One region of the Paenibacillus sp. VMFN-D1 genome, then DNA from elsewhere that is predicted to be linked to it. Evidence: riboswitches for the same ligand, from Rfam matches in the RefSeq annotation. Region 1 holds a riboswitch; each other region holds the start of a gene.
What was found. Region 1 has a riboswitch for thiamine pyrophosphate ahead of tenA (thiaminase II). Riboswitches for the same ligand answer to the same signal wherever they lie in the genome.

Region 1 (2,198 bases):
CACAGCGCAGCCTCCGTGCGAAATGCGGTTGCTCCCGCGCCGACGGGGTCCAGGAACACCGGAACGCCATGATCATTCGCCGATCGGCCGGCGCTGATCGCCGCTTCCACCAATTCGCTGCTCAGCGTTCCAAGATTCAGGACGACGGCTTGGGCGACCCGAGCCATATCGGCCACCTCCTCTTTGGCATAGGCCATAACCGGGGAGGCGCCAAGGGCAAGCAGGCCGTTGGCCGTAAAGTTGGTCACGACCACATTCGTCATGTTGTGAATGAGCGGACGCTGCTCTTTTATCCGTAAAGGAAGCTGGATGAGTCCGGACGGAAACATATCGGCGGTCATCGTCCCACCCCTTCCGCTGCAGCCAGGGAAACCGGCCAATCCTCAAGCGTAAACGCCATATCCCAGAACATGTACTCCAGCTGACAGCTGGTCAGAAAATGCTCCATCAGCCGTTTTTTTCTTGCGGGAGGCAGACCCTCCGCCCATTCGTCGAGCAGCCGCCGCAGCTGTACCGTCACGCCGCTTTCCCGGTCCCCGTAAAAGTGCATCCATTCATAAAACGGATGGGATTTCTCCGGCTGGACTTCCTCCAGCAGACGTTGGCCGATTTCCGTATAGGTCCACGGGCAAGGTAACAGCGCAGCTACAATATCCTCAAGTCCCCCTTCGTGGGCGACGTTCAGCATATGCCGGATGTAATGATTGGCCGATGGAGCCAGCGGATAGCCTTGCAGTTCCTCATATGCAACACCAGCAACATCACAAAAGTTTTGGTGGGGATGCGTTTCGCTGTTCAAAATAAACGAAATCTGTTCGTTGAAAAGCGCGGTCGTCTGCCGGCAATCGCATCGGGATATGGCAATGCCATAGATCCGGATGTAGGCGTTCAAGTATTCAAAATCCTGCTTCACATAGTGAATCAGCTGCTCCTTGGACAAGGTACCTTCCGCAATTCCCCGTACAAACGGATGCTTGAAGATCGCTTGATAAATGGGATCTGCCGCGTGTCTCAATTCTTCGGTAAACCGGGCCATGATCATGCACCTCCGTTAATTTTGACGAAAATCGCATGTCGGGGCGCGGGGAAGCCAACACAAAAAAGCCGCCCCGAAATGGAGCGGCCGCTATTTGCAGTGTCATCCTGAATGTATCTCATCAAGAAAGATGCGTATGTATAGGCCTGCTCCACTTCCCTCCGCCGGTATTAACCGGATCAGGTTCAAAGGGTCCAAGCGATCACTTGTCTCAGCTGCCTCCGCAGCTCCCCTAGTGGATTTTCGTATGATATTTTACAAGTTCATGATTAACTGTAGCTCTGTTCGCCGGTGTTGTCAAACAAAAAAAGCTGCTGGCGGGATACCGGGAAAAAGCTTGTCGATCGTTTAAGCGGATCTCCTTCCACCTTCAAGTGTTTATCTTTTCAACGCGTAAGAAAGGATCATCTCGACGATGACGACAGCGGCATAAATGACGGCGGCCGTTCGATAACCCGATCCGTACAGCGCAGCCGCGGCCAGACCGAATACGATCAGCTGCAGCACAGCCCGGACGGGAAGCGTCACCGGGAAGGTCGCTTTCGGTGCGACATACATGCCCCAAAAAACAGCAACAACGACCGGCGAACCTATTCCTGCCACGATACGGATCCACAAGGCGGTATCCAGTTTAAATCCCCACAGGCAAAAGGCTGCCAGTGCGCACAGCTCCATTAGAAAAAAGATAAGGTCGATCACAATCATTGCCAAACCCTCCATTTTGGGCCGGTCAGGGCCTTTGGAATGAAGCCATTCTCAGTAAAATTATGCCGATTGTTTCTTGCCTACCGCGGCGACTCTTCCTCTCACTCCGGCTTGTGGGCTTTCACAATTAAAAAATGCGGGTGATGCAGAATCCGCTGGTAGAAGTCGGCCGACTCCGGCTGCCGCTCCAGAAACTCGGGAACTGGCCTTGGTTCGACAAGCCGGTCCATTACAAACCAGTTTGACGTCATATTGACGATTTCCTGCAGGGGTCTGCGGAAGAACGTCACTTCAACGCTGCCTGCCTCTTTCTTCGTCCACCGGTCTACTAGCAGCTCCCGTACAAAATAATCCGGTCTCTTAAAAACGGTAAAGTCCATAAACGGATGATGCACCGAAAACAAAAACGTTCCTCCAGGCTTCAATACCCGCTGAAACTCACGGAACAAAGGATCCC
Region 2 (2,198 bases), on a different contig from region 1:
GGCGCGGTCGACGTAAGCGTAAGAGTCTTCGTTGCCCGGCGTCTTCGGGATTACCTGAATGCTTAACAGCGTATTGGCCATGCGAATCTACTTCCTCTCTTGATAAGATTACATGTATTTTAGGTTAGATGCGGCTTACTGTTCCGGCAAAAAGTCGTTCGTGTACGCGCTCTTTACGTCCAGCGGCTTGTCCAGCAGCTTGTGCTCGTACATCCAGTCGGAATAGCCCTTCCAGATTTGTTCCTTCTGCTCGCCCCAGCGGGCTGCGTCGTCCTGATATTTAGGACTTAACCATTTCTGGCTTTCGATCACCAGCTGCTTATCGAGGTCGGGCACGTCCTTCAGCAGCAGGTTGGCAGCTTCTTCCGGCTTGTCGATCGCGTACTGATAACCTTTGGCGGTCGCGCGCATAAACGCTTTAACCAGCTCAGGGTCGTCCTTGATCTGCTTCTCGTTCGTTACGAGAACCGGTGTGTAGTAGTCCAGCTTCTCGGAATAATCTTTGACATACAGCATGTCCAGCGGCTCGCCGCGCAGCTTCGCCTCGATACCGGTCCAGCCGTAGAAGATCCAGGCGAAATCGATGTCCCGCTTCACGGCGGTAAAATAATCGGCGTCGCCCATGTTGACGATTTTCACCTTCTTCACGTCCGCCTTGTCGATCTCCATGATGGAGCCCATGACGGCTTCCTCCACAGGGGAGCCCCAGCCGCCGTACGTTTTGCCTTCAAAATCCTTCGGCGTCTTGATGCCCCGGTCCACCGGTGCGGCAAAGCCCGACGTATTGTGCTGGATGACCGCGGCAATCGAGACGAGCGGAACGCCCTGCGTGCGGGCCTGGGTCACGCTCTCCTGATAGCTAACGCCGAAGGGTGCTTTGCCGGAAGCGACCATGGCGTCCGCGCCGGTGGAGCCCGGCTGCACGATTTCGACGTTCAAGCCTTCTTTTTTATAGTAGCCCAAGTCTTTGGCGACATAGAGCCCGGTATGGTTCGTGTTGGGCGTCCAGTCGAGGACGACTTTGACGTCCTTCAGCGGCTTCGCTGCAGTGTCGTCCTGGCCTGCCGTGCTGTCGGAAGCGGATGTACCTTCTCCGCTGCCCGCATTGTTCTGGCTGCCGCCGCATCCGGCAAGCGTCAGTACGAGCATGCAGACCAGCATCAGCAGGCCGATGGATTTGTTCTTCATGGCTTTCTCTCTCCTTTGATGTCCGGCCGTTCTTATTCTCTCTGTAAGCAACGACCGGTGATCCCCTCTCCCCGTTATATTTAGAATCGTAAGCCGATCTGAGTGACTGAATCATCGAAGCATTCGCAAGGCGTGATCCCGTTTTTCACTAGTATGAATGAAAAAAGCGCCCCGTAAACGGGACGCTTCATATGCGCAAGATCAGCACGGATTGTATGCCGTGACAAACGGTTTCCTACGCTGGCATTACCCAGATCAGGTTAAAAGGGTCAGTATCTTGAAGGGATACAATCTCAGCCGGCCAATTCCAGCACCCCGGATTCTATAAGGTTTTCGGGTTGTTTTCCTCCCATATTATAGTCCATCCCCATGGGGGTGTCCAGACATCCGCCCGATTCCAGATTATCTCTGGAAAAATTCGATCCATTCTTTTTCCGGACCATAGATAAAGAAATATTGGTATCCGTTGGGCAGGGTCACGATTTCCTGATCGATCAGCTCCACGCCGTCGAGCGCCTGAATCCGCTCAAATTCCTTCTGAATGTCGTCGACATGGATCGCAAAATGGTGCACTGTGCCTTCGGCCGGCAGGTCGTAGCTGTAGCCTTGAATGAGCTCGATTTCTGTCTCGTTACTGTCCCCGAAGCCGAGAAACGCCAGCTGGAACACGCCGTTGGTGTGCGTCAGCCGGCCTTTCAGCTCCAGGCCCACGATCTCGGTATAAAATCGGATGGTTGACTCCAAATCCCGTACGACGATGCCGACATGATCCAAACGTTTATTAGCCATATGTATAAGCTCCTTTTCATAGTACTTATAAGTAATGGGTTGCCCTAAATTAAGGCCATTATAGCATTTAAATCCGAGTTGTACAGTGGGGGATGGAAAGTCCGCCATATCAATGAAGGGCAGTCAGCAACGAAATAGAACCACTAAAAAAAGCCCGGGCTGTCTATCAGACGATCCCAGGCTTATTTTAGTTCCCGCGCTGCTTCTTCTTCGCATAAAAT
Region 3 (2,198 bases), on a different contig from region 1:
AATATTGTACTTGGCGGGCGGGTAGCGCCGGTCGATGATTTCCAGCGCTTTCTGGTAGGCGGACGAGCAGATCGTGCCCCCGCTTTCGCCCCGGGTAAAGAAATCTTCTTCGGTGACTTCTTTGGCCTCCGTATGATGGGCCACAAAGACGATGTCGACCTTTTCGTATTGGCGGCGCAGGAAGCGGGTCATCCAGAAGAAGAAGCTGCGCGCACAGTATTTTTCAAACGTGCCCATCGACCCGGACGTATCCATCATCGCAATGATGACCGCGCTGGAATGGGGAACGACGACGTCCTCCCACGTTTTGTAACGCAGATCGTCGGGGCTGATATGGTGAATTCCCGGCTTGCCGCTGGTGGCGTTGCGCCGCAGATTTTCCAGGATCGTCCGCTTCTTGTCGATGTTGGACTGCATGCCTTTTTTGCGGATATCGTTGAACGTGATCGATTCGGTTTCGACTTCCTGCTGCTCTTTCGGCTTCATATTCGGCAGCTCCAGCTGATCGAACAGCATGTTCTCCAAGTCTTCGAGGCTGATCTCGGCTTCCATAATGTCCTGGCCGGGCTGGTCGCCGGCTTTTTCCCCTTGACCCGGCTTTTGCACCGGATCCCTGCCCAGCACGTCTCCCACCTGGCTGTCGCCGTCTCCCTGGCCGACATGCTTTTGCTTCTGGTAGTTATAAATGAAACGGTATTCATCGAGGCTCCGGATGGGCACCTTGATGATTTGCTTACCGTCCGACATCACGATGTTTTCTTCTGTGATCAGGTCGGGCAGGTTCTGCTTGATAATTTCCTTAACCTTCTCCTGATGGCGGACCTGATCCTGGTACCCTTTCCGGTGCAGTGACCAGTCCTCCTTGGACACCACAAACAGCGAATGATCGTCTGATGGCATGTTCAGGCACCTCCCATGTTCCCATACTCAGCACAAACTTTGGCTTGTTAAACATTTATATTCACGGGCGGGGACGATATGTGATGACGCAAGAGATAAAATAAGAAGTTTGCCGCACCCAAATATATGAAATTTTGCGAGAATCGCTCCTATGGATGAGATAGGCGTTCCGATGCCGGTGATCTCACGCTGGCTATTGCCAAAAGTCAGCAGTTTGGGCTATAGTGGTTGTGAAATTAAATAGGAATGCGGGTGCTGGATGAAGTCCGGCTGAGATGGCAGCCTTATGCTGCGGACCGTTAATCTGATCCAGGTAATGCTGGCGTAGAGAATATCATTCGAATTGCGGTGCCATTCGTGTATTTCTCGAATGGTTTTTTTGTGTTAACCGGGTAAGAGGGCGCTTTCGCAAGACGAGGGCTTACCCTTCGCGATGATAGAAGCCGGCATGAAATGGAGGGAATGGCAAAAGGGAAGAGAGGAGAAGCAGTCATGGTCGATTTTCGTCTGTATGCGATTACTGGCGAGACGTTCCATCCGGGACGCCGGCTGGTGGACGTGATGGAGCAAGCTATTCGGGGAGGCGCGGACATCGTTCAATTCCGCGACAAAACAAGCGGCAGGGAAGAGCTGCTGCGCAAGGCGGCGGAGCTGCGGGAGCTGACCCGCCGCTACGGTATCCCTTTTATCGTGAACGATCACGTTGATATCGCGATGGAGGTGGATGCGGACGGGATTCACCTCGGTCAGGGCGATATGCCGATCGCGGAAGCCAGAAAGCTTGTCGGTTCCAAGATCATCGGCATATCCACCCATGCGATTTCGGAAGCGCAGCTCGCCGAAGCGGAAGGGGCGGATTATATCGGCGTCGGGCCGATCTATGCGACGGCCACGAAAGCGGATGTGGTGGATCCGGTCGGTCTTTCGTACATTCGGGAAGTCGCCGAGGTCATCAAGATCCCGTTTGTGGCGATTGGCGGCATCAAGCTGGGCAACGTGGACGAAGTGATCCGGGCCGGTGCGAGCCGCGTCTGCGCGGTGAGCGAAATCGTCGGCAGCCCTGACCCGGAAGCGGTATGCCGGGCGTTCATTCACAAGCTTGAAGGTAGAGGAGGAGCGGCGGATGGAACTGGTCATTAACGGAACAAAGCGGGAGCTGGCGGCCGAGACGGTAGCCGATGTTCTCCGCCTGCTGGGGCTGTCCGGCAGGCCGGTCATGGTGGAAGCGGACGGACAGGTGCTGAAGATCGAGCAGTGGGAGACGACTCCGGTCGTACCTGGAATGAAGCTGGAGCTGG
Region 4 (2,198 bases), on a different contig from region 1:
GCTCCTAAGCAAAAAAGGCTGAGCCGGATTCGCTTCCGGTTCAGCCTTTCTTCGGGTGCAGCTGACCGAGCAGCTGACCCATGCGGACATGATCTCCGGTCCGGAGGTCTGTCCGCGGGGTGAACGCGCCGTCCTGGATCAGCAGCACGACGGTCGAACCGAACTCAAAATAGGCGAGCGGATCGCCGTTACGCCAGGAATTGGCGGTTTCGTCGTCGTAGCGGATGCTGCTGACATTCATGGCGCCGACTTTGACGACCGCGACCTCTCCCAGGGCTCCCTTGATATACGTAATCAGCCTCTCATTGCGGCACAGCACGGATTTCATCTGGGTCATGCCAAAATCATTGACCGGGTAGCATCGTCCCTTGATATGCTCGCTCTCCACCTTCACGCCTGTGATTGGAGAGTGGATCCGGTGGTAGTCGGTAGGGCTGAGGTACAGCACAAAGACATAGCCATGTTTATATAACTCCAGGTGGGGAGAGAAATTAAGCAGCTCCGCCACCGAATAATCCTGCCCTTTCACGTTCAGAATCGTGCCTGAGGTGATTTCACCCATTGCGGTGATCTTGGCGTCGACGGGGCTCGTGAGTACGTGCTCGCCTTCGTGAACGGGACGCATGCCGGGCTTCAGCCGCCGTGAAAAAAATTCGTTGAGTGTGCGGTATTCATAGATTTCTTTCTCCGCTTCATGCGCTGGGATCTGATAGCTTTTGATAAAAGTAGGGATGACCCCTCTGCTGAGCCGGCTGTGCGAGAAGCGTCCCATCATGGAAGAGAGCCACTTTCGCGAGGAGAGCTCTGTCATGAGCCGCAGTAATTTCTTTGTCATGCCTAATCTCCCTTCCATACGTGCCTGTAGCACTCTGAATATATTGACATAGAACGGCTATCAAATCAATATGCAACAAATGCTGGAAACCGCCTCTGAGAAAAATGGTATTGCCAATCCTTCAAGGATCATGTATTTTGGAATCAATACGGGCCCGATGCCGACTCATCGCGGCGAGGTGCCTGTTACACGGAATTGAACCCAAGCATCTCATCGCTTTGGACAGCGATGGCTCCGGAACCAGGAGGCGGCGATGCCGCGCCTTGCGTTCATCTGTGTACATATGGGAATACGGGAGCTCGAGCGAATCGGGCTGAGAGTGCAGCTAATGAACCGCTGCTGACCGGGAATCTGATCTGGATAATGCCAGCGTAGAGAATTCAAGTCCTTTTATGGGCTTATTTGACGATCTCCCTCGCTTATCCAGGGGGTTTTTTTATTGCCCAATTTTGGAAAAAGAAAGGATGTTGTCAAATGAACAGCAGTACGATGCAGATGGATCGGCCGAAGGGGCTGAAGCTCAGCGACCTGCTCGTGACGATTCTGCTATCCCTCGTGATCGGGGTGGTGTACCATTTTTGGGGTTCGGTGAACGACTTGTTCAAGCCGCTGTTTTTCCAAGCGGATGAGCTGATGTACGGCATGTGGTTCCTCGCTTCGACGCTTGCCGCGCTGCTGATCCGCAAGCCCGGCGTAGCCCTCCTCGCCGAGGTTGCCGCGGCTCACGTAGAAATTCTGTTCGGCAGTGAATGGGGCCTTCAGCTGGCGATTTACGGCGTGGCGCAAGGTCTTGCCGCGGAGCTGATCTTCGCCCTGTTCCGTTACCGCAAATTCTCCATGGGGGTAGCGGCGCTGGCCGGTATGGCTTCGGGATTGGGATCATTCCTGGTGGATGTGTACTACGGCTACGTCACGGACTATACGACATGGATGATCGTGTTCAAGTACGTGATGCGGTTAATCAGCTCGGCGGTGCTGGCAGGGTACCTGGCGTATGCCCTGACCAAAGCGCTGGAAGCAACCGGAGTAACCCAGCTGCTCCGGCCAGTGACAGCCAAGGATTATGAAGCGCTCGATCATGACTGAGGCTAACCGGGGTGTCGCGACGATGCAGCATTCGGCGGTGCATGAGACGGGTCAAGGAGCGGATCAAAGGGCGGATCAAGGGAGCGGGCAAATTGCCGTTTCGGTAACAGACCTGCGCCTGAAGTTTCCGGGTGAGAAGGCGTTCGTGTTCAAGGATGTTTCCCTGTCTGTGCCGGCTGGGGAAAAGGTGCTTCTGCTCGGTCCAAGCGGATGCGGGAAATCGACGCTGCTGCAGGTGCTCGGCGGGTTGATTCCGGCGGTCATCGACGTTCCGCTC

Region 2: another riboswitch for thiamine pyrophosphate. It lies ahead of C7820_RS22345 (ABC transporter substrate-binding protein); the one in region 1 lies ahead of tenA (thiaminase II).
Region 3: another riboswitch for thiamine pyrophosphate. It lies ahead of thiE (thiamine phosphate synthase); the one in region 1 lies ahead of tenA (thiaminase II).
Region 4: another riboswitch for thiamine pyrophosphate. It lies ahead of C7820_RS29895 (ECF transporter S component); the one in region 1 lies ahead of tenA (thiaminase II).

What each region holds. Positions count from the first base shown of each region.
Region 1 is NZ_QRDU01000001.1:2,259,145-2,261,342, forward strand. Features, by position in the region: gene thiM (hydroxyethylthiazole kinase) at 1-341, opposite strand, end outside; gene tenA (thiaminase II) at 338-1,036, opposite strand; TPP riboswitch at 1,176-1,280, opposite strand; gene C7820_RS10365 (YrdB family protein) at 1,415-1,741, opposite strand; gene C7820_RS10370 (class I SAM-dependent methyltransferase) at 1,843-2,198, opposite strand, start outside.
Region 2 is NZ_QRDU01000003.1:282,157-284,354, reverse strand. Features, by position in the region: gene C7820_RS22350 (thiamine-binding protein) at 1-81, opposite strand, end outside; gene C7820_RS22345 (ABC transporter substrate-binding protein) at 136-1,188, opposite strand; TPP riboswitch at 1,404-1,516, opposite strand; gene C7820_RS22340 (VOC family protein) at 1,591-1,977, opposite strand; gene C7820_RS22335 (CGNR zinc finger domain-containing protein) at 2,165-2,198, opposite strand, start outside.
Region 3 is NZ_QRDU01000002.1:557,175-559,372, forward strand. Features, by position in the region: gene yhbH (sporulation protein YhbH) at 1-900, opposite strand, end outside; TPP riboswitch at 1,139-1,248, shown strand; gene thiE (thiamine phosphate synthase) at 1,393-2,040, shown strand; gene thiS (sulfur carrier protein ThiS) at 2,024-2,198, shown strand, end outside.
Region 4 is NZ_QRDU01000006.1:272,101-274,298, forward strand. Features, by position in the region: gene C7820_RS29885 (SDR family oxidoreductase) at 1-22, shown strand, start outside; gene asd (archaetidylserine decarboxylase) at 41-835, opposite strand; TPP riboswitch at 1,117-1,230, shown strand; gene C7820_RS29895 (ECF transporter S component) at 1,310-1,921, shown strand; gene C7820_RS29900 (ABC transporter ATP-binding protein) at 1,914-2,198, shown strand, end outside.